DNA from 4 places in the Variovorax sp. OV084 genome. Region 1 is predicted to be linked to each of the others. Evidence: predicted binding sites of a transcription regulator. Region 1 holds the regulator's gene; each other region holds the start of a gene.

Region 1 (7,122 bases):
GCACAGCAGCAACCACAAGGGCCCGAATACACCGCGCCGGCCGTGGCCGCCAAGCCCGCGGGCGGGCCGGTGAAAAACGCCAACTACGTGGTCGACCCGACGCACACCTTCGTGATGTATGAAATGGGCCACTACGGCACCACCACCAACCGGGGCCGCTTCAGCACCAAGGACGGCTCCGTGCAGATCGACGGTACCGGCGCCAGCGGCAAGGTCGACATCACGATGGACATCAGCTCCATCAACACCGGCGTCGACCTGCTCAACCGCCACGTGCAAAGCAAGGACTTCTTCAACGTGGCCGAGTTTCCGACCGGCCGCTTCGTGGCCGACCGCATCGACTTCAGCGGCGGCAAGGTGGTCGACGTGCCGGGCACGCTCACGCTGATGGGCCAGACCAAGCCGGTGACGCTGAAGGCCGTGCGCTTCAACTGCTACCTGAGCCCGCTGATCAACCGCCAGGTGTGCGGCGGCGACTTCGAGACGACCGTGGAGCGCAGCGACTGGGGCATCACCTGGGGGCTGAACTTCGGCTTCGAGAACAAGGTGAAGCTGCTGGTGCAGGTCGAAGCGGTCAACGTGCAGTGACACCGGAGAAGGCAAGGCCATGATGGACACCACCCTTTCGCTGCTCGGCATCGCCGGCGCCATGACTGTGGGCGCGATGAGTCCCGGCCCCAGCTTCGTGATGGTGGCCCGCACCGCCGTGACCTCGCGCACCGACGGACTGGCCGCAGCGCTGGGCATGGGTGCCGGCGGGCTGGTCTTCGCGATCGCCGCGCTGGCCGGGCTGCAGGCGGCGTTCCTGGCCGTGCCGGCGCTGTACGTGGCCATCAAGGGCCTGGGGGGCGCCTACCTCGTCTACCTGGGCTTTCGCATCTGGAGCGGCGCGCGGCAGCCGCTGGCCGTGGCGGCGCAAGAGACGGACGGGTCGCCGCGCCAGCAGGGCCGCAGCGGCCGCACCTTCCTGCTGGGCCTGGCCACGCAGGTCAGCAACCCGAAGACTGCCGTGGTCTACGCCAGCATCTTCGCGGCCTTCCTGCCGCGCGAGGTGCCGCTGGTGCTCGCACTGGCGGTGCCGGCGGTCATCTTCTGCATCGAGACGGGCTGGTACGCCATCGTGGCGCTGGCGCTTTCCTCGGCAGCGCCACGCTCGACCTACCTGCGCTACAAGGTCTGGATCGACCGGGCCGCCGGCGGCGTGATGGGGCTGCTGGGCCTGCGGCTGATCTGGTCGGCCGTGCGCGGCAACTGAGCCGACGCTACAACAGGCTCTCCGGCGTCAGCGGCGCCAGCAATTCGAGCATGGTCCGGTCCCAGAAGCCGGAGTCGGGCTCCTCGCTCAGCACGGTGAGCTTGCCGGCGTCGTCGCTGACCCATTCGATGCGCGACTCGTTGCTGCCCTCGGCAAAGCGCAGCCGGTAGGCGCCCTGCTGCTTGAGCACGTCGATGAGCTTGAGCGCCTGTTGCGCCATCTCGGGGCTGCGGATGAAGAGACCGATCTCGGTGTTGTGCGTCTCCGAGCGCGGATCGAAATTCATCGAGCCGACGAAAAGAATGCGCCGGTCGATCACCGCCGACTTGGCATGCAGCCTGCCTACCGAGGTGCCGAACAGGCCGAGCCGCACGCTGCGCCGGGTGCGCGTGGAGCTCAGTTCGTAGAGGTCGGCGCCGAGCTTGAGCATGTCGGGCCGGTAGCGGCGGTAGGCGGTGTGCACCAGCGGCTCGTCGGTGGCGGCCAGCGAATTGGTGACGACGCTGATCTTCACGTTGCGGCCGCGGATCTCGCGCATCACCTCCAGCCCCGAGGCGCCCGGAATGAGGTAGGGCGAGACGATGGTCACCTCGGAGCGCGCACGGCGCATCTGCTCGACCACGTTGTAGCGCACGCTGTCGACGTCCAGCAGCGGCACGCCGCCGTAGGACGTGGTCTTGCCGATCACGCGCTCGGGCGAATCGGCGTAGGCCTCTGCGGTGGCCCAGATCAGTCCGAGCTTGCCGGCGTTCAGGTCTTCCGCCATCGGGCTGTAGCCAAGCAGGTCGTTGGGCGCGGGCGGCGGCGGTGGTGGCGTGGTGTCGAGGCCGGTGGCGACGTCGAAGCGCTTCTGCAGCTCCTCGCGCGACAGGTCGCTGGCCACCACCGACTGGATCGGCCGCACGTAGATGCTGTTCCAGTACTGGTCGAACAGGCTGCCCAGCCGCGGGATCAGCGCGCCGGTGACGAAGGTGTCGAGGTCGAGGAAGTTCTCCCCCGCCGTGCGCCTGAAATACTGGTTGCCGATGTTGCGCCCGCCCGCCACCGCCATCGCGCCGTCGGCAATGAACAGCTTGTTGTGCATGCGGCGGTTGACGCGGCTGAAGTCGAAGAGCGACGCGCTGAAGCGCTTCAGCAGGCTGCCGCGCCCGGCCGGGAACGGGTTGAACAGGCGCAGCTCCACGTTGGGCGTGGCGGCCAGGCCGAGCAGCAGCTCGTCTTCGCCGGAGGTGTAGAGGTCGTCCATCAGCAGCCGCACGCGCACGCCGCGCTGGGCGGCGTCGCGCAGGGTGCGCATCAGGTAGCGGCCGGTCTCGTCGTTCTCGATCTGGTAGTACTGCACGTCGAGCGTGAGCTGCGCGCGGCGGGCCAGCTGGATACGGGTGTCGAAGGCGAAGTCGCCGCCGGGCATGAGGCGAAAGCCGCTCAGGTCGGGGTCGGGCTGGGAGGCCAGCGCGATCTTGCCGAGCGCGGTGTCGGCTGACACGGCCATGGCCTTGGTGGGCGGGCGCGGCGCCTCGTCGGGCAATGTGGCGCAGCCTGCGAACAGCAAGACCGCAGCCATGACGAAAACCCAATGCCCACAACGCGAAAGCGACGGCAGGCGACGGGTCATCGGTGGCTTTCTACAGGGCCTTGCGCAGGTTGGCGGGCGCGATGCGCAGCGCCTCGCGGTACTTGGCCACGGTGCGGCGCGCGCACTCGATGCCCTGCTCTTTCAGCATCTCGGAGATCTGGCTGTCCGACAGCGGCTTCTTGATGCTCTCGGAGCTGACGAACTGCTTGATCAGCGCGCGCACCGCGGTGCTCGACGCATTGCCGCCGGTTTCGGTGCCCAGCGCCGAGCCGAAGAAGTACTTGAGCTCGACCGTGCCGAAGGGCGTGGCCATGTACTTGGCGGTGGTCACGCGCGAGATGGTCGATTCGTGCAGGCCCAGTTCGTCGGCGATCTCGCGCAGCACCAGCGGGCGCATCGCGAGTTCGCCGTGCACGAAGTAGCTCTTCTGCCGCTCGACGATGGCGTTGCTCACGCGCAGGATGGTGTCGAAGCGCTGCTGGATGTTCTTGATGAACCAGCGCGCCTCCTGCAGCCGCTGCGACAGCGCCTGGCTGCCTTCGCCCTTGTGCGACTTGAGTGCGCCGGCATAGATGTCGTGCACGCGCAGGCGCGGCATCACCTCGGGGTTCAGCATGACGCGGAACTTCACATTGGTGCCGCGGCCCGTCTTGGTGACGATCACGTCGGGAATGACGATGTTGCGCTCGACGTCGACGAAGCGCCGACCCGGCTTGGGCTCGAGCCGCGCGATGATCTGCAGCGCCGAGCGCACCAGCTCCTCGTTGCTGCGGGTGAGCGTGGCCAGGCGCTTGAAGTCGCGGCGCGCGAGCAGCTCCATTGGCTGCTTGCAGATGGCGATGGCGGTCTTGCGGACCAGCTCTTCCTCGTCGGTCTCGTCCTCGCGGGCCAGGGCACGCAGCTGGATGCCCAGGCATTCGCCGAGGTCGCGAGCGCCGACGCCGGCGGGTTCCAGGCTTTGCAGCAGGCCGAGCGCCACCTGAAAGTGATGCACGAGGTCGTCGAACTGGTCGTTGTCGTCGCCGGCCAGGCCCGAGGCCAGTGCGGGCAGCGAGTCTTCCAGGTAGCCGTCGTCGTTGAGCGATTCGATGAGAAAGCGCAGCGCGGCGCTGTCGTTCTCGTTCAGGCGCAGGCTCAGGGCCTGGCGGTGCAGGAAGGACTGCAGCGACTCCTGGCTGCGCGCGAGTTCGGTGGCGTCGGCACGTTCGTCGTCGCCGAGGTTGTTCTGGCGCGCGGGCGCATCGCTGCCCCATTCGCTGTCGTCGGGCGCCATGTCGACGGTGCCGTCGCCTTCCCAGTCGGGCTCGCGCTCGGTGATCTCGGCAGCGGGGCCGTCGGTGTCGGCCGTGGTGGTGGTGCTGGTTTCGGTGGAAGCAGTGGACGCGCTGGCGGCGGGCGAAGCGAAGTCGCTTTCGCCGTCGCCGCTATCGCCGCCGTCGTCGCGCGGCACCGGGGCATCGGCCGTGTCGAGCCCGAATTCCTCGCGCGCCGCTTCTTCAGCCGTGCGCTCGAGGAACGGGTTCTCGTCGAGCATCTGCTCCACCTCCTGGCTCAGTTCGAGCGTGGAGAGTTGAAGCAGCCTGATCGACTGCTGCAGCTGTGGCGTCAACGCCAGATGCTGCGAGACGCGAAGGGATAGCCCTTGCTTCATGGGAACCGCTCCCGCCCTTACATGCGGAAGTGTTCGCCCAAGTACACCCTGCGTACTTCGGCGTTGTCGACGATCTCCGAGGGTGTGCCTTGTGCCAGCACATGCCCGTCGCTGATGATGAAAGCGTGATCGCAGATGCCCAGCGTTTCACGCACGTTGTGGTCGGTGATGAGCACGCCGATGCCGCGCTCTTTCAGGAAGCTGATGATCCGCTGGATCTCGATCACCGCGATCGGGTCGATGCCGGCGAAGGGCTCGTCCAGCAGGATGAAGCGCGGCTGCGTAGCCAGCGCACGCGCAATTTCGACGCGGCGGCGCTCGCCGCCCGACAGCGCGAGCGCGGGCGAATCGCGCAGGTGGTCGACGCGCAGGTCGGCCAGCAGCTCGGCCAGGCGCTCGTCCATGTGCTGCTTCGACAGCGGCGCCATCTTGCCGTTCTCGTCGGGCTCGCTCTGGAGCTCGAGCACGGCGCGCACGTTTTCCTCGACCGTGAGCTTGCGGAAGATCGAGGCTTCCTGCGGCAGGTAGCTCAGGCCCATGCGGGCGCGGCGATGGATCGGCATGTGGGCGATGGGCTCGCCGTCGATGCTGATGTCGCCCGCGTCGGCGCGCACCAGCCCCACGATCATGTAGAACGAGGTGGTCTTGCCCGCGCCGTTCGGCCCGAGCAACCCGACGACTTCGCCCTTCTGCACGTCGAGCGAGACGTCTTTCACGACCGTGCGGCTGCCGTAGCTCTTCTTCAGGCCGCGCGCGATCAGGCGGCTGCCCGGTGCGCCGTTGGCGTCCTGCGTTCCTGCGGTTTCGATCACTTGCGGGTTTCTCCCTGGTCACTGAGCGTGGTGCTCTGGCGCAGGCCCTTGCCGGGTGCGGGCGTGGGCGCCGGCGGCGCCGCCTTCGCGCCGGCCGGAGCTGAGGCACCGGCTGCCGGTGCGGTGGCGGCCTTGGGGGTCAGGATGGTCTTGACGCGCCCGCCCGGGGTGGACGCGTTGACGGCGGTGTTCGGCGGCACAGTGGAACCGTTGACCGTGTAGGTGTCGTTGCTCTGGTCGTAGACAATCAGCGCGCCCTGGCTCTCGTCGTTCGGCGTAGCGCCAAGCAGGCGGCGCATGGTGGCGTTGCGGATGAACTTGACGTTGTCGGCGCGGCTGTCGTACTCGATGACTTCCGACTCGCCCTCGATCCACTCGTCGGGCGCATTGCGTTTCTGCTTGTAGTAGGCCCGCTTGCCCGGTGCCGCCGTGACCACGCCGTACTGGTAGCCCTCGGGGTCCTGGCGTACATCCATGCGTGCGCCGCGGATGATGATCGTGCCCTTCGTAACGAGCACGTTACCGGTGAACACGCTGGTCTGCTTCAGGTCGTCGTAGCGCATCGAGTCCGACTCGATGTTCATCGGCTTGGTGCGGTCGGCGGTTTCGGCCAGTGCGCCCGAGGCAAGGCCGGCCAGCAACAGCGCGCCGGCGGCCAGGCGGCCGATGCGACGGAGGAAGGTAGTGGTGGGGTGAGAGTGCAATGTCATAGAGGCACGAAACTTGCTCGGCATTGTATGCGGCTGATTGCGTCAGCCCCGCACGCACAGATGAAAAAGCCCGCCGATGCGGGCTTGACTTTCTTCCTGGAACACCGCGGAACCGGCTCCGCCGGACCGCGATCCTGGGGGGTCAGCCCTTCTTCGCTTCGCCGATCAGATAGTTCACGACCTGAAGCACTTTGGTCATGTTGCCGGCGGTTTCGCCGTCCACGTACCAGCGGCCGGCCACGGCCATTGCCGGCACGCCAGCCACCTTGTAGGCGTCGGTCATTTGCGAGGCGCGCTTGGCCTTGCTGGCCACGCCGAAGGAGGTGAAGACTTCCTTGAACTTGGCGCCGTCCAGGCCGTTCGCGGCGGCCCAGGCAATGATGTTGGCGTCGCCGTTCACGTTCTGGCGCTGCGCGTGGATCGCGTTGAACACCTTCGGCTGATATTCGTCGACCTTGCCCATGGCTTCGAGCGCGTAGTACAGGCGCTGCTTGGCTTCGACGTCGTTGCCCACGAAAGGCACGGGGATGCGGCGGAAGGCGACTTCCTTGGGCACCGTCTTGATCCAGGCTTCCAGCGCCGGCTCGAAGTCGTTGCAATGCGGGCAGTTGTACGAGAAGAACTCGACCACCTCGATCTTGCCGGCGGGCGCGTCGACCGGCACGCGCTTGTCGAGCACCAGGTATTCGGTGCCGGCCTTGGGCGCACGCGCCTGGGCGTGGGCAGGGTTGGCAGCCAGGGACAGCAGCCCGAGCGAAGTGGCGGCCAGCGAAAAGTCACGACGTTTCATTGAAAGAGCTCTCCAGTTGTTACGGCAGACTGAGCCGGCGCGCGGCGGGGAGTTCCCCCTCATCCGGCGCGCCCGAGGCAGTGGATGGTGGCGGCAAACGCCGCGCGGCGAAGCTTAGGGGCTATTTGTGTCGGCTGCCGGGTCAGCGCTGCACGCGAACCAGCGCCGAATCCATGCCGCCGCCGTCGAGCCGCTCCTTGAGGCGGTCGGCGTCGTCCTTCTTGTTGAAGGGGCCCGCGCGCACGCGGTAGACGGTGCGGCCCGCCTGCTCGCGCTCGGTGACCTTGGCCTCGACGCCCATCAGCGACAGCTTGGCGCGCTGCGCCTC
Region 2 (7,122 bases), on a different contig from region 1:
GCCACGAACACTTCGCAGTGCCACTTCGCGGGCCATGCGCTCGGCGGCCTCGTGGGTTTGCAGCTCGCGCTCGACGCGCCCTCGCGCATTGCGAGCCTTGTGCTCATCAACGCGTGGTCCAAGCCCAACCCGCATTCGGCGCGCTGCTTCGATGCGCGACTTACGTTGCTCGGCGCCTGCGGCCCGCGCGCGTACGTGGAAGCGCAACCGATCTTCCTGTACCCCGCAGCCTGGGCCGCCGAACACGCACAGCGCGTGGCCGACGAAGTCGATCACGCCTTCGCGCACTTCCCGGGCGAGGCCAACATGCGCGCGCGCATCGCCGCCTTGCGTGCCTTCGACATCGACGCCCGCCTCGCCGACATCGCCGCGCCCACGCTCATCGCCGCGGCGAAAGACGACACGCTCGTGCCGTGGACCTGCTCGCAGCGCCTGGCCGATGGCCTGAGCGACGTCACGCTCGACTTCATGCCGCACGGCGGCCATGCCCACAGCGTGACCGAAGCCGAAGCCTTCAACCGCAGCCTGCTCGACTTTCTCTCGCGGGTCAGCGCATCCGCCGTTCCAGCATGACCACAATTCTTGCATCCACACTCGACGACGCCGCGCTGTCGCTGCTATTCACCGGCGCGCGCACCCACAACGGCTGGACCGGCGAACCCGTCACCGACGCACAGCTGCAGCAGATCTATGCGCTGACGAGCCTCGGTCCCACCTCGGCCAACTGCTCGCCCGCGCGCTTCGTATTCGTGCGCACGCCCGAAGGCAAGCAACGCCTCGCACCCGCTCTCTCCAAGGGCAACCTCGACAAGACCATGGCCGCGCCAGTCACGGTCATCGCCGCGTGGGACCGCAAGTTCTACGACAAGCTGCCCACGCTGTTCCCGCATGCCGATGCGCGCAGCTGGTTCACCGGCAGCCCCGAGGCCGCGCACGAAACCGCCTTTCGCAATGCCAGCCTGCAGGCGGGCTACCTGCTGCTCGCAGCACGCGCGGTCGGCCTCGATGCAGGCCCGATGTCGGGCTTCGATAAGGCGAAGGTCGACGCGGCCTTCTTCGAAGGCACCGACTGGACCGTCAACTTCCTCATCAACCTTGGCCACGGCGATGCGTCGAAGGTGTTCGGCCGCCTGCCGCGGCTGCCCTTCGACGAGGCCTGCGTGCTGGCCTGAAGGACTCACCACATGCTGCTGAATGCCATGGCCTCCCACGCTGCTTCATCGTCATCGAACCCCGCCGGCCTGCTGCCGAGCCTGGAGAAGGCCGACTACCGCAACGCGATGGCGCGGCTGGGCGCGGCGGTGAACATCATCACCACCGACGGCCCCGCGGGACGCGCCGGCTTCACGGCATCGGCCGTGTGCAGCGTGACCGACGAGCCGCCGACGCTGCTGGTGTGCCTGAACCGTTCGGCTTCGGTGTACCCGGCATTCAAGACCAACGGCGTGCTGTGCGTGAACGTGCTGGCCGCGGGGCACCAGTCGCTGTCCGCATTGTTCGGCGGCAAGACGCCGATGGATGAGCGCTTCGCCGCCGGCCAGTGGAGCCGCAAGATGACAGGCTCGCCGATGCTCGACGACGCAGCCGTGTCCTTCGACTGCCGCATGGTGCATGCGACGAGCGCGGGCACGCACGACGTGCTGTTCTGCGAAGCGGTGGCCATTGTCATCGGTGGTGCGACGCAGGGCTTGATCTACTTCGACCGGCGCTATCACGAGATCGCGGCGCCGCCGCACTGACCTCCTCCCGAATCAGCGCGGCGTGATGCCTTGAAGAAAGATGCGCTGCACGTTCTCGACGGTCTTCTCGAAGAACGCCTCATCGTCCAGCGTATGCCCCGACAGCGCCTGCACCTGCACGCCGAAGTCCGCGTAGTGCTGCGTCACCGCCCACAGCGCGAAGATCAGGTGATGCGGATCGACGGGCGCCAGCTTTCCCGCTTCGACCCACGCGCGGATCACCTCCGACTTTTTCTCCACCAGCGTGCGCAGTTCGCGGTCGAGCTCGTCGCGCAGCAATGGCGCGCCCTGGATCATTTCCAGGCAGAAGAGCCGTGATGCATCGGGCCTGTCGCGCGAGACCACCAGCTTGCGGCGGATGTAGTCGCCGATGGCCTCCGCCGGGTCCTGCTCGGCACTGAAGCCGCGCAGCGGTTCGAGCCACAGCGCGAGCAGATCGCGCAGCACGTTGACGTAGAGCTCTTCCTTGTTCGCGAAGTAGTAGAGCAGGTTGCTCTTCGATACATCGGCGCGTGCCGCCACCTGGTCGATCGACGTGCCATGCAGGCCGAAGCGGGAGAACAGCCCCAGCGCCGCACCGAGGATCGCGCTGCGCTTGTCCTCGATCTGGCGCAGCCGGCGGCTCACCGCGGACGCGCTGCGCACCGCGGGTTTTGCGCGCTTGCGCGCTGGGCTCTTCTCTTTGCTGGCACTGGCAGCCAGCGCTTTGGTCTTCGGCATCTTCCCTCGCTCTTGTTCGTTCGTTGGTGAATCGGCAGGCAACACAGCGCACCACTGTAAGGCCGTGGTGCATCGCCTTGCGCCGCAGCAGCCTTCGCAGCGCGTCGTTGCGCACCATGCTGACGCGACGAATGCGTTTTGTCCATTTGGTCCAACTGGCACAGACGTTGCATGGCGAAAGGCATGCCAAGCATGAGGAACCTGCCATGACCCTGCTGTCTGTCCCCATCATCGATCTAGAGCCCTACTTCGCGGGCACCGCCGAAGGCAAGGCCGAGGTCGCGAAGAAGGTCGACGAGGCCTGCCGCAGCATCGGCTTTCTCGTCATCACGAACCACGGCATTGCGCCCGAGCTGATCTCGCGCGTGTCGTCGCTCTCGCGCAAGTTCTTCGACATGCCGTTGGGTGAAAAGCGCAAGGTCGACCGCCCGCGCGAAGACGCGGTGCGCGGCTACAGCGCGGTGGGCGAGGAAGGGCTCTCGTACAGCCTCGAAGAAGCGGCCCCCGGCGACCTGAAGGAATCTTTCTCTATCGGCCCGTCGAACGTGCCGCAAGACGACTACCACCGCGGCCCCGCCGCCGGCCCGCACTTCGAGCCCAACAGCTGGCCGCCCATCGAAGGCTTCCGCGAAGCCTACGAAGGCTACTTCGAGGCGATGAGCGATCTCTCGCGCTCGCTGATGCGTGTCTTTGCGCTCGGCCTGTCGCTGCCCGAGACCTTCTTCGACGACAAGATCGACAAGCACATCAGCATGTTCCGCGTGCTGAGCTATCCGCCGCAGCGCGAGCAACCGCTGCCCGGCCAGCTGCGCGCGGGGGCGCACAGCGACTACGGCAGCCTCACCATCGTGCTGCCCGACGACAAGGGCCTGCAGGTGTTCAACAAGGCCGGCCAGTGGGTCGACGTGCCGCAGGTTGAGGGTGGTCTGGTGGTCAACATCGCCGACCTCATGATGCAGTGGACCAACGACCAGTGGGTGTCCACGCTGCACCGTGTGATCAACCCGCCTTTCGAGATCGCCAGCACCAATCGCCGGCAATCGCTGGTGTTCTTCCATCAGCCGAACTACGACGCGATGGTCGAGTGCCTGCCTAGCTGCCTCGCGCCCGGGGAGTCGGCGAAATACGCGCCGATTTCTTCTGGGGACCACCTGACGTCGAAGTTCGTCAAGCAGACGACCTTTGGTGGCACGAAGGCGATGGCTTGAGATGACTGCCTGCTGTTCTTCGGGGTGCGATCACGCCGACGGCGTGCTCGCACCCCGAACAAGAACAACAGCAAACGCCCAATGAGCAACTGACATGGCCCACCTCTCCTACGTCAACGTCTTCGCAAAAGACGTGGTCGCACTCAGCGGCTTCTACCAGCGAGTATTCGGTTTCAAAGAGATCGAAGCGATCCGCTCACCCATCTTCCGAGGCCTGGACACCGGCAAGTCGAGCCTTGGCTTCAACGCACTCGATGCCTACGAACTGCTGCACCTGAGCGAGTTTTCAGACACACGCGGCGTCAAGTTCCTGCTGAACATCGACGTCGACAGCCAGGCCGACGTCGACCGCATGGTGCCGGTCGCGCTCGAAGCCGGCGCCACGCTCGTCAAGCCGCCGTACGTCACCTACTACAACTGGTACCAGTCGGTGCTGCTCGATCCCGAGGGCAATGTGTTTCGCATCAACTTCATGATGTGACGCGCGCTGCGCTCGTTCTCTTTTTTCCGTCCTCCATTTCTTCAAAGCCTCTCACCAAAGGTAGCCCCATGCAGTTGCGCACCCTCACTCCCGGCCTGGGCCTCGCGATGACCATCGCAGCCAGCGGCGCGTTCTTCACCACACTGCCCGCCGCGGCCGCCGACGGCTTCACGCTGAAGGACAAGCCGAAGATCGCGATGCTCTACTTCGGCCCGAAGAACGACGGCGGCTGGACGCAGGCCTTCGACGAGGCCCGCGTGAAGATCGAAAAGGAAATCGGCCAGAAGATCCAGTTCGTCGAGAACGTGCCCGAAGACGCATCGGCCATCAAGCCCGCTGCGGAGAAGTTCATCCAGCGCGGGGCCAACATCGTGATTGGCACGGCCTTCGGTTATTCCGACAGCTTCAAGGACCTGGCCGCCAAGTACCCCGATGTCGCCTTCCTCAACGGCTCGGGCACCACCAACGGCAGCAACCTCGAATCGTTCTACGGCCGCACCTACGAAAGCCAGTACCTCTGCGGCATGGCCGCAGGCGCCGCATCGAAGACCGGCAAGCTCGGCTTCGTCGCAGCCAACCCCTTCGGCGTGGTGAACTGGACCATCAACGCCTTCGCGCTCGGCGCGCAGAAGATGAACCCGAACGCCACAGTGAACGTGATCTATACCGGCGCCTGGAACGACCCGGTGAAGGAACGCGCCGCCGCCGCCGCACTCATCGACCAGGGCGCCGACGTGATAGGCCAGCACGTCGACAGCCCCACGCCGCAGATCGTCGCGCAGGAGCGCGGCGTGTACGGCACCGGCCACCACCGCGACCTGCGCCAGTTCGCGCCCAAGGCCACGCTGTGCTCTTCGGTGTGGGTGTGGGACCGCTTCCTGACGCCAGAGCTGAAGAAGGTGATGGCCGGCAACTGGAAGCCCGCGCAGTACGGCGCCTTCATCGAGATGAAGGACGGCGGCACCGACATCGCGGGCTTCGGCCCCGCCGTGCCCAAGGACAAGGCCGCGGTCATCACCGCCGAGCGCGACGCGATCATGAAGGGCAAGCAGGTCTACGCCGGCCCGCTCGCCGACCGCGACGGCAAGGAGCGCGTTGCCAAGGGCGCGGTGCTGTCCGATGCCGACCTGTGGAAGATGGACTGGTTCGTCAAGGGCGTGGTCACGCAGAAGTAAGCGACCCGAAGAAGCCATGCCCAACGCGCTAGAACTCACCGGCATCCGCAAGTCCTTCGACGGCTTCGCGGCATTGACCGACGCTCACTTTGCCGCGCGCTGGGGCGAGGTGCATGCGTTGCTGGGCGAGAACGGCGCGGGCAAGTCTTCGCTGATGAACATCGCGGCCGGGCTCTACGCGCCCGAGGCCGGGCAGCTGCTGGTGGACGACAACGCGGTGCGCTTCGCCGGTCCGCGTGACGCAGCGAAGCACCGTATCGGCATGGTTCACCAGCATTTCAAGCTGGTGCGACCGTTCACCGTGGCGCAGAACATTTTGCTCACCGCGCCGCCGCCGGCCGAGTTCCAAAGCCATGGCGAGCGGCTGCGCGAGATCGAGCGCGACATCCGCAACAAGGCCTCGGAGCTGGGTTTCGACATCGATCCGTCCAAGCGCATCGATGCACTGTCGATTGCCGAACAGCAGCGCGTCGAGATCCTCAAGGTGCTGCTCGCGGGTGCGCGCATCCTGATCCTCGACGAGCCCACGGCCGTGCTGACCGACCAGGAGGCCGCACGCCTGCTGCAGACGGTGCAGGGCCTGGCGCGCGCCGGTTCCGCCGTGGTGCTGGTCACGCACAAGATGGCCGATGTGAAGACGTATGCCGACCGCGTGACGGTGATGCGCGGCGGGCGCACGGTGGCCACGCTGAAGCCGGGCGAAGCATCGGTCGCCGAGCTGGTGAAGCTCACGGTGGGTGAATCGATTGCCACGCAAGAATTCCAGGCTTCGACCGCATCGCGCGGCCCCGTTCGGCTGTCTGTGCGCGGGTTGCGCACACCCGCCTCTCCCGAAGGCCGGCGCGTGCTCGACGGCGTGGACCTCGAACTGCACGCGGGCGAAATCTACGGCCTGGCCGGTGTAGGCGGCAACGGCCAGGGCGAACTGGCGGGCGCGATCATGGGCCTGCCGGGTGAAGCCACGGAAGGCGAGATACGACTCGAAGGCCACGGCGACCTGAAGACCATGGCCGCATCGGCACGCCGCGGCATCGGCATTGCAGCCATTCCGGCCGACCGCTACGGGCTCGCGCTCGCGGGTGGCCTCTCGGTGGCCGAGAACTACGCCATCGGCCGCGTGCACACCGGCCGCTACGGCCCCGTGTGGCGCCTGCGCCGCGGCCGCATCCAGAGCGACACGCAGGAGGCGGTGCGCGCCTTCGACGTGCAGGGCGTGCGCTCGGTCGCGCAGAAGGCCGCGCTGCTCTCGGGCGGCAATGCGCAGAAGCTGGTGCTCGCGCGCGAATTCGGCAAGTCGCCTACGCTGGTGCTTGCGCACAGCCCGAGCCGCGGGCTCGACGTGCGCGCCAGTGCCGAGGTGCATGCGCGGCTGCGCGCCGCACGCGACAGCGGCGCGGCAGTACTGCTGATCAGCGAAGACCTCGACGAAGTGCTGCAGCTGGCCGACCGCGTGGGCGTGATGACGCGCGGGCGCATCGCCGGCGAGTTCGCACAGCCCGCCGACCGGCAGGCCATCGGACAGGCGATGGTGGACCATGGCTGATGCCTCGCTCTCCGTCGACATGGCACAAGCGCCCAGGACCCAGGTGAACTCGCAGCAGCACACACAACCGCTCGCGCGCCGCCGCTACGCGCTCGAAATCCGCCAGCACATGGCCTGGCGCTGGCAGGCGCTGATCCTCGCGGCCGCATTGCTCGTGGGCTTCGCCATCTCCGCGGCGATCCTCGTAGCCGCGGGCGTGCCCGCCGACGAACTCGCCAATGAGTTCGTGATGCAGACCTTCTTCGACGGCCAGAAC
Region 3 (7,122 bases), 310 kb from region 1:
GCCGCGCACGGCCTCCATGATCTGGTCGCGCGTGAGCACGCGGCCCGCGCGCTCGGCCATCGCCACCAGCAGGTCGAACTGGTAGGAGGTCAGGTCGGCCAGCGCGCCGGCCACCGACACGGTGCGTGCATTGCGGTCGATTTCCAGCGTGCCGAAGCGCATCACCGTGGAGGCTTCGGCTTCGGTGGCGTTCTCGCTGCGGCGGCGCAGCACGGCGCGGATGCGCGCCAGCAGCTCGCGCGGCTCGAAGGGCTTGGGCAGGTAGTCGTCGGCGCCGATTTCGAGGCCGATGATGCGGTCCATCGGGTCGCCCTTGGCCGTCAGCATCAGCACCGACACCTTCGACAGCGGGCCGGGCAGCGCGCGGATGCGGCGGCAGACTTCGAGCCCGTCTGTGTCGGGCAGCATCAGGTCGAGGATCACCAGGTCGGGCGCGTGCTGCTGCAGCTGCTCGAGCCCGGCGGCGCCGTCGCCGGCATGGTTGAACGCGAAGCCCGACTGCGTCAGGTATTCGCCCACCATCTGCGCCAGGCGGGCGTCGTCTTCGATCATCAGGAGTTGGGGGGTGCTCATGCGCTTCATGGTCGTCCACAGGGAGCAAGCAGGCTTGAACGCTCCGTAAAGTTGGGTAAACCTCGAATATCCCTGTCAACCGGCGATGCTGCGAAAAGCATAGCGCCGGGGGCAGGGGGCACGGTACTCAGCCCCAGCTGTGCGGCCTCAGCTGCAGCCGCAGCGACAGCGTGGGAGACAGCGGCAGGTCGATGGGGGCCGAACCGTTGCCATTGTCGATGTGCGCCAGCGATTCGAACAGCGGCAACGCCTGCGCCATGGGGTTGATTTCGGCGAGTGACTTCGCGGCCTCCGAGCGCGGCGGAGTGGCGTTGTCGTTGGGCTCGCTGCCGGCCAGCGACCAGTCGAGCGCCGCCACGGTCCGTTCGGTCGGTTCGCTGGCGATCACCAGCGCCAGCGCCAGCAGGCCGCGGCTGTCGGTGACGGAGGTCAGCGCACCCACCGTGGGCGCGTCGTAGCCCACCAGCAGCACCGGCTCCTGGTCGCAGGCGCATTGCACCGCAGCTTCGAGCAGGCCCGAGGCAAAGCTGTGCTCGTAGGCAGACACGGCGTTGCTGGCCGCCATGCAGCCGGTGCCGATGGTCCAGTAGCCCACGGCCGCGTTGTGCACCGAGTTGTGGAACTTGGTGGGCGACAGCATCTTCGGGTCGCTCGCGAGCGTGCTGCACATGTAGTCGTTGATCGACAGGTCGCCGTGCGCCGAGGTGAACACGCAGGGCACGTCGGCAGCGTTGCGGCCCGAGCCGGCCAGGGCGGCGGCCGCCACTTCGAGCGCCAGCGCCACGGTATCGGGCGCGCGGCGGCGCTCGGCCGGGGCCAGCACCTGTGGCGACGGGCGCTTGGCGGGCGGGTCGGCCAGCGTGCCTTCGCCGCGGAAAGCGGCGCGCGCGGCCTCCCAGCCGGGCAGCGTGGGCGTCCAGAAGGCGGGGCCTTCGATGTAGAGGGTCGGGGGCGTGGGGGCTTGGTTCATGTCGCTCATGCCGCCTTGCCGAACACCAGCGAACAGTTGTTGCCGCCGAAGCCGAATGAATTGGTCAGCGCATAGCGCACCTCGCCGCGCGCCGGTTCGAGCCTGATCTGCGGGCCGAAGCCTTCGTCCAGCGTGTGGGTGTTGACGGTGCCCGGCATCACGCCGCGCTCGATGGCCAGCAGGCTGATGACGGCCTCGACGATGCCCGCCGCGCCCAGCGTGTGGCCCATGAAGCCTTTGGTCGAGCTGGCGTGCGTGCGCGCCGGGAAGCGGCGCGCCACCAGCGCGCCCTCGACCTCGTCGTTCTTCTGGCTCGCGGTGCCGTGCATGTTGATGTAGTCGATGGCCTCGGGGGCGAGGCCGGCGCGCGCCAGAGCCTCGTCGAGCGCGCGTTCGGCGCCCAGGCCCTCGGGGTGCGGCGTCGACATGTGGTGCGCGTCGCTGGCCTCGCCGTAGCCCAGCAGGTGCAGCGGCGCGGCATCGGCGCCGGTCTGCACGCGCTCGACCAGCGCGAAGCCCGCGGCCTCGCCGAGGCTGATGCCCTTGCGGGTGGCGTCGAAGGGCCGGCACGGCTCGCTCGACACCAGTTCGAGTGAGTTGAAGCCGAACAGCACGCTGCCGCACAGCGTGTCGGCCCCGCCGACCACGGCCGCGTCGGCCAGGCCCAGGCGGATCAGCCGCTCGGCCGAGGCGAACACCTTGGCGCTCGACGAGCAGGCGGTGGAAATGGTTTCGCTTGGGCCGCTGATACCCAGCACCTGCTGCGTGAACATGGCCAGCGAATGCGGCGTGTGCACTGCGGCGCGGCGCTGGTTGGGTGGGAACATGCCCTGTTCGTCGAGCTGGGTGTAGGCCAGCTCGGTCTCGCCGATGCTGGCGGTCGAGGTGCCCAGGATCAGCGCGATGCGTGAGGCCCCGTACTTCTCGCGCGCGGCGGCCACGGCCTCGATGAAGCCGTCGGCATGCAGGCCCAGCCAGGCGAGCCGGTTGTTGCGGCAGTCCCAATGGGCGAGCGATTCGGGCAGGCGGATCTCCTCGAGCCCGTCGACGCGGCCGATCCAGGTGGGCAGAGGGGCGTCGCCGAAGTCATTGGCGCGCAGTCCGCTGCGTGAGTGGGCGAGCGCGTCGGCCAGCACGTCCTTGCCGACACCGACGGCGGAGGTCGCCGTGTAGGCGCTGATTTGGAGAGGAGGAATTCGGGACGGCACGATCTTGTAGGGGCTTGCTGGCAGGCTCGCGGACGATGGGCGCGCAGGAAGAGGGCGCGAGGGGGAAAGGAGAATGAAAGAAACGAATGTATACCGGCACAGCCTACCAGTTGCGCGGCGCGCGCAGCGTCGGCTGTTTCCTATAGGGCCCAGGCCCTATTGACGGTCGGCGGGCCTTGTGATGGCCGTCATCCGCGAGGCCAGCGCCACCAGCACCAGCACCGGCACGCCCAAGAGCGCGGTGGCGACGAAGAAGGTGCTGTAGCCGTAGGCGTCGACGAAGACGCCCGAATAACCGGCGATGAACTTCGGCAGCAGCAGCATCAGCGAGCTGAACAGGGCGTACTGCGTGGCCGAATAACTGATGTTCGTGAGGCTCGACAGATAGGCGATGAAGGCCGCCGAGGCGATGCCGCCGGCCAGGTTGTCGGCCGAGACCACGGCGATCAGCGCCGTCAGGTCGTGCCCGCGCGAGGCCAGCCAGGCAAACAGCAGGTTGCTGGCCGCGCTGAGCACCGCGCCGAGCATCAGCACCCGCATCACGCCCAAACGCATCGACAGCACGCCGCCGACGAAGGCACCCACTAGCGTCATGATCACGCCGTAGATCTTGCTGACCGAGGCCACCTCGTCCTTGGTGAAGCCCATGTCCACGTAGAAGGGGTTGGCCATGATGCCCATCACCACGTCGCTGATGCGGTAGATGGCGATCAGCGAAAGGATCAGCACCGCCTGCCATTTGTAGCGGCGGATGAAGTCGGCGAAGGGCTCTACCAGCACGCTCTGCAGCCATTCGGCGGCATTCTTCGCCTTGGGCAGCACGCGCGGCACCGGTTCGGGCGACAGCAGCACCGTGATCACGCCAACCGCCATCGAGGCCGCCATCACCAGGTAAGCCGTCTTCCACGCCCCGTTCTGGTAGGCCGCCGCGCCCGTGACCGCGGCCGCCGGTGCCACCTCGGCCCAGGCCGCGACCCACAGCACGCCCGCGCCGGCCCAGATCATCGCGAGCCGGTAGCCGGTCTGGTAGGCGGCCGCCAGCGCGGCCTGCTTGCGCGTTTCGGCCGATTCGATGCGGAAGGCGTCGAGGGCGATGTCCTGCGTGGCCGAGCCGAAGGCCACCAGCAGCGCGCACCAGATCAGCGGCGTGAGGCCCAGCCGGGGGTCGTTCAACGCCATGCCGATCAGCCCGGCGATCACCACGCACTGCGCCAGCAGCAGCCAGCCGCGTCGGCGTCCCAGCAGCGTGGTCAGCGGCGGCAGGGGTAGCCGGTCGACCAGCGGCGCCCAGACCCACTTGAAGCCGTAGGCCAGGCCGACCCAGCTCAGGTAGCCGATGGTGGTGCGGTCGATGCCCGCTTCGCGCAGTCGGAAACTCAGCGTGCCGAGCACCAGCAGCAGTGGGAGCCCGGCGGAGAAACCCAGCGCCAGCATGCGCAGGGTGGCGGGTTCCAGGTAGACCTTCAGCGCGTCGCGCCAGGGCGGTGAGGGGGTGGTGGGGGTTTCTGCGGGCGAGGCGGACATGAACCCCGGATTGTCCATGAGTGGCGGGGGACATCGGCCAGGGCCTTTGTCTTCATTTGTTCCTATGATCCGCCTCCTATGTGCACACGCTGCGATCGCCCTGTTTCCGCCATTTCTGCCGCTTCCACGTGGAATCCCCGGCGGGCCTTTCTTCTGGCCGCCGCCGGCGCGGTCCTGAGCGCACCGGCGCTGGCGCAGGTCGATGTCGGCAACGCCTCGGTGGCGCGCAACCTCGTGCCCGCCGACAGGATCGAGGCTGCCGGCGTGCAGCAATACGGCCAGTTGCTCGAACAGGCGCGCGCCAAGAATGCGCTCGCAGGCGACAGCAACCCGCAACTGCAGCGCCTGCGCGCCATCGCCAAGCGCCTCATTCCCTTCGCCACGTCGTGGAACTCGCGCGCCCGCGACTGGAAGTGGGAGGTCAACCTGATCGGCAGCAAGCAGATCAACGCCTTCTGCATGCCCGGCGGCAAGATCGCCTTCTTCACCGGCATCCTCGAACAGCTCAAGCTCACCGACGACGAGGTCGCGATGGTCATGGGCCACGAAATGGCCCACGCGCTGCGCGAGCATGCGCGCGCCCGCATGGCCAAGAGCGCGGGCACGGGCGCGGCGCTCTCCATCGGTGCGCAACTGCTCGGCTGGGGGCAGGTGGGCGACCTGGCGGCACGCGCCGGCACGCAACTCCTCACGCTCAAGTTCAGCCGCAGCGACGAGACCGAGGCCGATCTCGTGGGGCTCGAACTCGCGGCTCGCGCGGGCTATGACCCGAAGGCTTCGGTGTCGCTGTGGAAGAAGATGGCTGCGGCGTCGAAGAACCAGGGCAGCCTGAACTTTCTCTCGACGCACCGGAGTGGGCCGGATCGCATCACGAAGCTCGAAGCGAACCTGCCGAAGGTCGAGCAGCTCTACCGCGACGCGAAGAAGAGCTGACCTGCATGACGCTCTTCCCCCTTGGGGAGAGGGCGGCGGTCTCTAGATAAGAGCCGCGCCTCATCGTCTGCACCTGTCCTCTCCCCGAGGGGAGAGGGAGCCAATCCCGACACGTTTCAGATCCGCGCCACACCGCGTTTCCGCTGGCACGCCGCTTGCATCTCAACTTGTACACATGTTTGGATGCCTAATGATGGTGCATGAAGAAAACGGAGAAAGCGGATCGCCCGCCGCCGCCTGGATCGCGAAATTCGCGCCCCCCGTGGCGGACGCAGCGGCTGGCAAGGCCCTGGGCTTTGCCCTGCCGCTCGCCGGGCTGAGCTTCGCGGTCAAGGACAACATCGACGTCGCCGGCGCGCCCACTACGGCCGCCTGCCCGGCCTTCGACCGCCTCCCCACGGTCCACGCAGCCGTGGTGCAGCGCCTGCTCGAAGCCGGTGCATCCCTGGCTGGCAAGACCAACCTCGACCAGTTCGCCTGCGGCCTGAACGGCACGCGCTCGCCATACGGCGAGGTACCCAACGCCTTCGACGCGCGCTATGTCTCGGGCGGCTCCAGTTCGGGTTCGGCCTACGTGGTGGCGGCCGGCGAGGTCGACTTCGCGCTGGGCACCGACACCGCCGGCTCGGGCCGCGTGCCTGCCGGGCTCAACAACATCGTCGGACTCAAGCCTTCGCGCGGCCTGCTGAGCACCTTCGGCGTGGTGCCCGCCGCGCAGAGCGCCGACTGCGTCTCGATCTTCGCGCGCACCGTCGCCACCGCGGTCGACGTGCTGCTCGCCGCAGTCGGCCACGACGCGCGCGACCCGTACTCGCGCGACCTGACCCTGAGCCGCAAGCCGCTGCCCGCGCACTTTCGCTTCGGCGTACCCGACAAGCTGAGCTTCTTCGGCGACACCACCGCCGAACGGGCGTTCAACGACGCGACCGCGCGCCTGCTGGCCATGGGTGGCTCGCCAGTCACCATTTCCTACGCCCCGCTCGCCGAGGCCGCCGCGCTGCTCTATGAAAGCGCGCTGGTCGCCGAACGCTACGCCGCGGTGCGCGAGTTCTTCGATGCGCACGGCGACGACGTGATCGAGCCCGTGCGCGGCATCCTTGCGAGTGGCCGCAACTACAGCGCCGCCGACGTGTTCGAGGCCCAGACGCGGTTGCGCGCCATTGCGCAGCAGGTCGAGCCGATGTGGCGCGACATCGACGTGCTGCTCGTGCCCACTGCGCCCACGCACTACACCCGCGAGCAGATGCGCGCCGACCCGGTGGTGCTCAACCGCAACCTCGGCGCGTACACCAACTTCGTCAACCTGCTCGACTACGCCGCGCTCTCCGTGCCCAGCAGCCTGCGCGCGGACGGCCTGCCCTTCGGCATCACGCTGATCGGCCCCTGCGGCAGCGACCTCGCGCTGGCCGACCTGGGCCAGCGCTACCACCACGCCACCGGGCTCGCGCAAGGCGCGACCGGCGTGCCGCTGCCCGAGCCGCGTGCCATTCCTGGCCTCGCCGCGCCGGACGCCGGCACGCTGCCCATCGCCGTGGTCGGCGCGCATCTCTCGGGCATGCCGCTCAACAGCCAGCTCACCGAGCGTGGGGCGACGCTGCTGCGCGCCACCACCACCTCGCCCTTCTACCGCCTCTACGCGCTGCCGGGCACCGTGCCGCCCAAGCCCGGCCTGCAGCGTGTGGTCGAAGGTAATGAAGGTGCCGCCATCGCGCTCGAAGTGTGGGCCGTGCCCCTGGCACAGGTCGGCAGCTTTCTCGCCCTCATCCCACCGCCCCTGGGCCTCGGCAGCGTCGAACTGGCCGACGGCAGCTGGGTGAAAGGCTTCATCTGCGAGGGCCACGCGCTGGCCGGCGCGCAGGACGTGACCCTCCATGGCGGTTGGCGCGCATACGTCGCGAGCCGCGCCACCCCGAG
Region 4 (7,122 bases), on a different contig from region 1:
CCGCTACGCGCCCGTCTTCGGCCAGCACGCCACCGGCGACTGCGGCTGCACCGCCACGCGTCGTCCCCCCCGCCGAACCGCCCCGTGCGTCCAGAGACACCGACACGACGATCACGACGCCCATTGCGACCACCGACAACGAACGCCCCGCCGCGCGCGGCCTCTTCGGGCTCGCTCCCGCGCCGTTCGTCGAAGGCGACTTCATCGCCGCGGTCTACACGCCCGAAGGCAGTTGGGTGGTCGTGCAGCCGGTGCCCGAGTCTTTTCCGAACGCATGGCAGCGCCGCGTGCTGCTGTGGTTCCTGATCGCCGCGGCAATCGTCGCCCCCGCGGGCTGGCTGTTCTCGCGCCGGCTGGTGCGGCCGATTGCCGGCTTCGCGCGCGCGGCCGACCAGCTGGGGCGCGACCCTGCGGCGCCGGTGCTGGCACTGGAGGGCCCCGCCGAAATCGGCCGCGCAGCACAGGCCTTCAACCGCATGCAGGCACGGCTGCGCAGCTTCGTCGACGACCGCACGGTGATGATCGGCGCCATCAGCCACGACCTGCGCACGCCCCTCACGCGGCTGCGCTTTCGCATCGAGGACGTGCCCGACGACGTGCGCGCCGGCATGCTCGAAGACGTCCAGGAGATGGAGCTGATGATCGGCTCCGTGCTCAGCTTCATCCGCGATGCCTCGGTGGTGAGCGCGCGAGAGCGCATGGACCTCTCGAGCCTTGTCGAGGACGTGGTCGAGCAAGCCATCTTCGTCGGCAAGAACGTGCAGCTGCGACGCGTCGAGAGCGCGCAGGTGGAGGTCGACCCGATCGGCATGCGCCGCGTGCTCGACAACCTGATCGAGAACGCCGTCAAGTACGGGCACCTGGCACGCGTGCGGCTGTTCACCGATGGGCACGACGCCGTGGTCGAGATAGGCGATCGTGGGCCGGGGCTGCCCGCAAACGAAATCGAGCAGGTGTTCAAGCCGTTCTATCGCACTGCGCAGGCGCGGTCCTCGCGTGCTGCGGGCAGCGGCCTTGGTCTGGCGGTATGCCGCTCCATCGCGCGCGCGCATGGCGGCGATGTCGTGCTGAGATCCGGCTCGCACGGGCTTGTTGCGCAGGTTCGCGTGCCGCTGGCGCTCGAGGCGCAACGGCTGGCGTCTGCGGCGCACTGAGCAACGCCGGCGCATACGCGCGATGACACCACCCTTCAGATGCCATGGCACGCGCCGCCGCGCGTCATAGCGAAGCGGCACGAACGGGTCCGCGCCTTTACCTCCTGAAACACCTGTCGAAACACGCATGAACCACCGCAGGACGGGTGGCATGCGGACTGCAGAAAGAAGCTCGTCCCGGTGAGTTTTTCCGGGCGCACTTTTCTCAACAGCAGGAGTTTCACAATGAACCATCGTTCCTTCGCACGCAACGTGCAAAAGGGTTTCACCCTCATCGAGTTGATGATCGTCGTGGCGATCATCGGCATTCTGGCTGCTATTGCGATTCCGCAGTACCAGACCTACGTCGCGAAATCACAAGTAGCCCGCGCCATGGGGGAAACCGGCGCCCTGAAGACGGCGTATGAAGATTGCCTGAACAATGGAATGACTGCTGTGGCTGCCTGCGACCTTGGCGCCACCAGCTCCGGCATCTTGAGCTTGACCTCGCCCCTGGTTTCGACGGCTGGCACGTCACTCGGCACATCCACCACAAATACTGTCGCTCTGACTACCACCGGCACCATTGCAGGCAGCTTCGCCGGCCAAGCGGCTGCAATCCTGAAAACGACCCCCTTCACGATCACCTGGACTCGTACCGCCGAAGGCAGCTGGAGCTGCAAGACTACGGCTGACTCGAAGTACGCACCGGCGGGCTGCCCTAACGGCACCTGATTCAGCCGCATCGCTTAACGCAAGCCGCCTTCTGGCGGCTTTTTTGCGTCTCCGTCAGGGCGACGAGATCTGTTGCGCGCTGGCCTTGCGGTATGCGGCCTCCACCAGTGCCTCGCACTGCCCCGCACCCGTGGTATCGAGACAGCCTCGCTGAAAGAGCTGATACATATCGAGCGCCGCGCGAGCCGCCAGTCGCTCACCTGTTGACGAAGGCGGCGCTTCAGCACACTCGTAGAGATCCGGCACTCCCGCCGCATTGCATTTCTGCTGCGCGACGATCATGCTGCGCACCGTGACATCCGCACCGAAATCGGCCGGCTCATCACCAGGCCTACGTGAGCCTCCGCAAGCTGCCAGTGCTGTGAGCACGAGTGCAGGGCAAACAATCCACGCAGCCAACCGCATGCCTACGGTTCGCCGCATCCCGCCCTCATGCCCTGAATCTGCTGGCAAGCCACCGGATGCCCCAACGACGCCGCCTTGGCAATCCACATGATGGCGAGGCTGTCGTCCTTCGGTACGCCCAGGCCCGATGCATGGCAGTTGCCTAGCCACTGCATAGCATCGGCATTGCCTTGCGCAGCCGCCAGGTCGAACCAGTAGACCGCCGCATCGAAGTGGCCCGCGACGAAGAACATGCCGCCGACATCAGCCTGCGCATTCGCATCACCGCTATCGGCCTTCACGATCATGTGCAGGTCTTCGTCAGACAGCTCGAGCTTGATCAGACCAACGATTTGCGCGAAGGCGAGCATCGCCCGTCCCCGTGCGTCTTCCTTGTGCTTGGCGATGGTGCCGTCGGACACGCGACGCCACAGCGTGCGCTTGCTGATGCCGGTCATCGCGATGGCGGCCTCGAGGCTAATGGCGTCCGACCTCAGCTCCGGGCCGCCCTCGGGCTCGAGGCCGTCGTGCACATGCGGCAACGTCTCGCTCTCAGTCGCCTTCCGGCGTCGGCTGCTGCGAGGCAGCCGCTGCCGTACCGTCATTTCCGGGATGCACTGCCAGGGGGTGGTGGCCTGCCGCCGTCCTGCGCGGGCTTGGTGAAGCCTGCCTTGGTCATGCACGCGGTCATCGCGGTCTCGTCGGGGCCGCCGCTCGAATCCTTGGCCACGCTGGCCGCGCAGGTCTTCAACGCAGCATCAACAGCTGAATTGCCGCCAGTGCTGCCGGTGCTTGCACTGCTGCTTTCCGTGGTCGTCGACGCAGCCCAAGCCGCGGCCGAACATCCCACCAGACACGCCATCCCAAGGGACAGCAACATCTTCTTTTTCATCGATCACTTCTCCTGAACATCGGTCGATCCGATACAGCAGTGATGCTGGGCAACAAAGTCGGAGAAACGTCGGATTCACTGCACCCACGCGCACACAAACCCCAACGCATCAGCCAGCTTTCTCCCAAATTGCATGTTCGACTCGGCGTCCAGGAAGTTTCTGATTGCTTCCGGTACACGAGGAGAAGAACCACCATGACGCGGCTGCAGAAGAAGCCTCCAGAGCTCCGTGCGCGAGCGCCCGGCTTCACCTTGATCGAGGTGATGGTCACCGTGGCGATCGTGGCGATCCTGGCGTCCCTCGCCCTGCCCTCCTACACGGACTACGTCCGGCGCGGCCGCATCCCGGAGGCGACCTCCAATCTCTCTGCCAGCAACGCAAAGATGGAGCAGTGGTTCCAGGATGCCAAGAGCTACTACGCCACCGGGTCCACCAGTGCATGCGGCGTGAGCATCTCGAATACCAACCTGAAGTACTTCACGCTCACCTGCTCGCCCAGTTCGTCCACGAGCTACACCATCACTGCCACCGGCACGTCCACCATGGCCGGCTTCGTCTACACCATCGACCAGGACGGCACGCGGACTACCACCATCACCGGCGTGTCCGGATGGACCGCAACCTCGTCGAGCTGCTGGATCACAACCAGGGGCGGGAGTTGCTGATGCGCACGCGGCAGCCTTCGTCGGCGGGGTTCAGCTTGATCGAGTTGATGGTGGCTATCACGCTCTTGGCGATCCTGACTTTGCTGGCCGCACCCGGGTTCAGTGACTGGACACGCAACAACCGCCTGCGCAGCACGGCCGAGTCGCTGCGCTCCGATCTGCAGACGGCCAGGGCGGAAGCCATCCGCCGCAACACCGGCACGCGATTGCAGTTCGTCAGCTCACTGGACGCCAGTTGCGCGTTGAGTACCAGCGTGGCGATCTGGGTGGTGAACGCCGGCATCTCCCAGACACCGGCCGGCGCCTGCGGCAATGCCCCGAGCGCCACCAGCACGCCCTACCTGATCAGCAAGAGCCCGATCGAATCCAGCAAGAGCTCGGATCTGGTGCTCACCGCAACGCGCAGCACCGTGGGCTTCGATGCATTGGGCCGCCAGTCGGCCACGAGCAACCCGACCACGTCGATCGCCACGCTGACGGTGCAGCTGACCAGCGCAAGCAGCACCTGCGCCGCCTCTGGTGGTTCGGTGCGGTGCCTGAACGTGATCGTCTCGCCGGGCGGTGATGCCCGCATCTGCGACCCCGCGCGCAGCGGGAGCACCGACCCCATGACCTGCTGAACATGCCGCGCCGCCAAACACCTTCATCCGCCATGGGCGGCTTCACCCTCATCGAGGTGATGGCCGCGCTGCTCATCTTCGCGATCGGCCTGCTGGGCATCACCGGCCTCTATGCCAGCGCAGCGCGCACCGCTACCGGTGCCGAATTCCGTACGACCGCCGCCATGCTCGCCAGCGACCTGATCAGCCGCATGTGGATGAGCGACCGCACGGCGGCCACCCTCCAGGCCAACTACGGGAGCACGGCTGCCGGCACGGGCTACACGAGCTGGAAGGCCACCGTCGACAAATCGAACCTGCCGGGCATCAGCAGCCTGCCGCCGACCGTCACTTTCAGCACGGTAGCCGGCGGCGGCAGCTCGGCCGTCAGCAGCAGTCTGGCCACCATCACCATCTACTGGAAAGGCCCAGGCGACAGCAGCGCCCACCAGTACGTGGCCATGGCCCAGATGAAGCCGTGAGAACCTTCATGCCCGTCCCACGCCCCATTCGCAGCCAGCACGGCTTCAGCATCATCGAACTCATGGTCGGCCTGCTGGTCGGCATGCTGGCGGTGCTGATCGTTGTGCAGTTGCTGTACTCCACGAGCACACAGCAGCGGCTGACCAGTACCAGCGGCGACGCTGAAATCAACGCCGCCACGGCCACCCACATCCTGGCGCGTGAACTGAGCCAGGCCGGCCTGGGCATCAGTGCCTACACGCTGCTGGGCTGCAGTCTCACGTACACCACGACCTCCGACAGCAAGAGCGTCACGCTGTCGTCGCTGGCCCCGGTCACGGTCAATCCCGGCACTTCGCTCGTGCCCGCGGGCGACACCGGCACCGACACGCTGCTGGTCGTCAGCGGCAGTTCAGCCAGCCCCACCGAGGGGGACGCTCTCGCGGGCACCAGCACCGCAACCAGCTACACCGTGACCACCCCGTCGTCCTTCGCCACGGGTGACTGGGTGATGGCCGCCTCGACCACGCGCGACAGCACCTCTTCATGCGCCATGACTCTGGGCAAGGTGACTGCCATTGCAAGCTATGTGCTGACTGTGTCCAGCGGCACCGCAGGCCTGGCGTCAGCGGAGGCCGCCGTCTACAACCTGGGGGCTGCCCCTGTCATCCATGCCTATGCGATCCGCAACGGCAACCTCACCGTGTGCGACTACGCGGCCTACAACTGCGGCAACACCAGCTACACCACCACGCTCAACAGCGACGTCTGGGTTCCGGTGGCCAGCCACGTCGCCAGCCTGCGGGCCCAGTACGGCCGCGACACCAGCGACCTGAGCACGCCGAAGATGGACGGCGTGGTCGACAGCTACGACCAGACCACCCCCGGCAGCACGAGCGACACCTCGGGCCTGTCCAGCTACTGTGGCTGGCTGCGGGTGGTTGGCCTGCGGCTCGCGGTGGTCGCGCGCAGCCAGCAATACGACAAGGACTCGGTCACCACCACCGCACCCACCTGGTCCGGCAGCAGTGCCAACACCAGCACCACCAGCACGCTGACCACCGTGACGCCCACCGCTCTGGCGATCGACCTCAGCACCAACTCGGATTGGAAGCACTACCGCTACAAGACCATCGAGACCACGGTGCCGCTGCGCGACATCATCTGGAACGGCAACCAGGTCACCTACCAGAGCGGAGACGTCGCATGCTGAGCCCGCAGCGCAGGCAGAGTGGCTTCGTCATGATCATCGTCCTGATTGCGCTGGCGATCATGAGCATGGCCGCTATCGGCCTCATGCGCACCGTCTCCAGCTCGGCGAGCATCGCCGGCAACCTGGCCTTCGAACAGGCGGCTGCCACCTCTGCCGACCAGGCGGTGGAGACGGCGGTGACCTGGCTGGAGAACAACAGCGGACAGACCAGCTCCAGCACCGCCAGCACTTGTTCGACAGGAACCTCCGTGCTGGCCTGCGACCAGGCGAGCCATGGCTACGCCGCCACGCGCACCGACCCCGGCAGCACGCAGTCCTGGTCGCAGCTGTGGACCCAATTGGCCAGTGCGGGTTACACCGCCATCCAGCTGAGCCAGGACAGCTCGGGCAATACCGCTGCCTATCTGATCCAGCGCATGTGCGCCAGCACAGGCGATGCGTCATCCACCAACGGTTGTGGCAGTTCACCCCTGACCGTGAACACCGGTGGAAGCAAGAAGTCCGGCAGCACCCAAACGTCCAGCACCCAGGTCTATTACCGCATCACCGTCAAGGTGAGCGGGCCGCGCAATACCGTCTCCTTCACGCAAGCCATGGTCGCCCTATGAATATGTTCCTTCCCGGCCGCAGGTCGATCGCCGGCCGCTGGCGTGCCTGCATGGGCGCCCTGGCGCTGATCCTCGGAGCACCCGCCTTCGGTGCTCTCACCGACCTGGCCACGGCCCCGCTGGAAACATCTTCGGCCACGCTGGTCAAGCCCAACATCATGTTCATCCTGGACAACTCCGGCAGCATGGCGTCTGCCTACCTGCCGGACTGGGCAGACGACTACAGCGCCAGCAGCTATCCGTACCTCTACCGCAACAGCCGCTTCAACGGCATCTACTACGACCCGTCGGTCACCTATTCGCCGCCTGTCAACTACGCCGGCACCAGCTACACCAGCATGACTTCGGCCAACACGTCGGCATGGGCCAAGGTGCCAACCGACGGCTTCGGCATCATCTCCACGGGCACGACCGACCTCACGGGAACAAC

The links. The regulator sigma-54, encoded in region 1, starts transcription at its own class of promoters, with help from an activator protein. The targets are predictions, from matches to a motif close to TGGCANGNAANCTGCTTT.
Region 2: a site for sigma-54 is predicted at 2,616-2,633, ahead of BMW87_RS23830 (isopenicillin N synthase family dioxygenase). Genes of this name have one in related genera too.
Region 3: a site for sigma-54 is predicted at 5,353-5,370, ahead of atzF (allophanate hydrolase). Genes of this name have one in related genera too.
Region 4: a site for sigma-54 is predicted at 1,302-1,319, ahead of BMW87_RS16995 (pilin). Genes of this name have one in related genera too.

The regions. Positions count from the first base shown of each region.
Region 1 covers NZ_FOII01000004.1:359,322-366,443, reverse strand. Annotated here, with positions in the region: gene BMW87_RS14445 (YceI family protein) at 1-588, shown strand, start outside; gene BMW87_RS14440 (LysE family translocator) at 608-1,255, shown strand; gene BMW87_RS14435 (phospholipase D family protein) at 1,263-2,870, opposite strand; gene rpoN (RNA polymerase factor sigma-54) at 2,881-4,482, opposite strand; gene lptB (LPS export ABC transporter ATP-binding protein) at 4,500-5,294, opposite strand; gene lptA (lipopolysaccharide transport periplasmic protein LptA) at 5,291-6,004, opposite strand; gene BMW87_RS14415 (thiol:disulfide interchange protein DsbA/DsbL) at 6,147-6,794, opposite strand; gene BMW87_RS14410 (SPOR domain-containing protein) at 6,937-7,122, opposite strand, start outside.
Region 2 covers NZ_FOII01000011.1:107,219-114,340, forward strand. Annotated here, with positions in the region: gene rutD (pyrimidine utilization protein D) at 1-573, shown strand, start outside; gene BMW87_RS23815 (malonic semialdehyde reductase) at 570-1,172, shown strand; gene rutF (NADH-dependent FMN reductase RutF) at 1,185-1,739, shown strand; gene rutR (HTH-type transcriptional regulator RutR) at 1,752-2,459, opposite strand; gene BMW87_RS23830 (isopenicillin N synthase family dioxygenase) at 2,666-3,667, shown strand; gene BMW87_RS23835 (VOC family protein) at 3,762-4,148, shown strand; gene BMW87_RS23840 (BMP family ABC transporter substrate-binding protein) at 4,217-5,323, shown strand; gene BMW87_RS23845 (ABC transporter ATP-binding protein) at 5,340-6,866, shown strand; gene BMW87_RS23850 (ABC transporter permease) at 6,886-7,122, shown strand, end outside.
Region 3 covers NZ_FOII01000004.1:50,127-57,248, forward strand. Annotated here, with positions in the region: gene BMW87_RS13040 (response regulator transcription factor) at 1-582, opposite strand, end outside; gene BMW87_RS13045 (beta-ketoacyl synthase chain length factor) at 701-1,543, opposite strand; gene BMW87_RS13050 (beta-ketoacyl-[acyl-carrier-protein] synthase family protein) at 1,549-2,751, opposite strand; gene BMW87_RS13055 (AmpG family muropeptide MFS transporter) at 2,908-4,293, opposite strand; gene BMW87_RS13060 (M48 family metallopeptidase) at 4,354-5,208, shown strand; gene atzF (allophanate hydrolase) at 5,399-7,122, shown strand, end outside.
Region 4 covers NZ_FOII01000005.1:394,195-401,316, forward strand. Annotated here, with positions in the region: gene BMW87_RS35705 (ATP-binding protein) at 1-1,154, shown strand, start outside; gene BMW87_RS16995 (pilin) at 1,380-1,868, shown strand; gene BMW87_RS34735 (hypothetical protein) at 1,923-2,150, opposite strand; gene BMW87_RS17005 (tetratricopeptide repeat protein) at 2,276-2,935, opposite strand; gene BMW87_RS17010 (hypothetical protein) at 2,930-3,160, shown strand; gene BMW87_RS17015 (type IV pilin protein) at 3,340-3,810, shown strand; gene BMW87_RS17020 (GspH/FimT family pseudopilin) at 3,756-4,430, shown strand; gene pilV (type IV pilus modification protein PilV) at 4,433-4,891, shown strand; gene BMW87_RS17030 (PilW family protein) at 4,900-6,084, shown strand; gene BMW87_RS17035 (pilus assembly PilX family protein) at 6,078-6,692, shown strand; gene BMW87_RS17040 (pilus assembly protein) at 6,689-7,122, shown strand, end outside.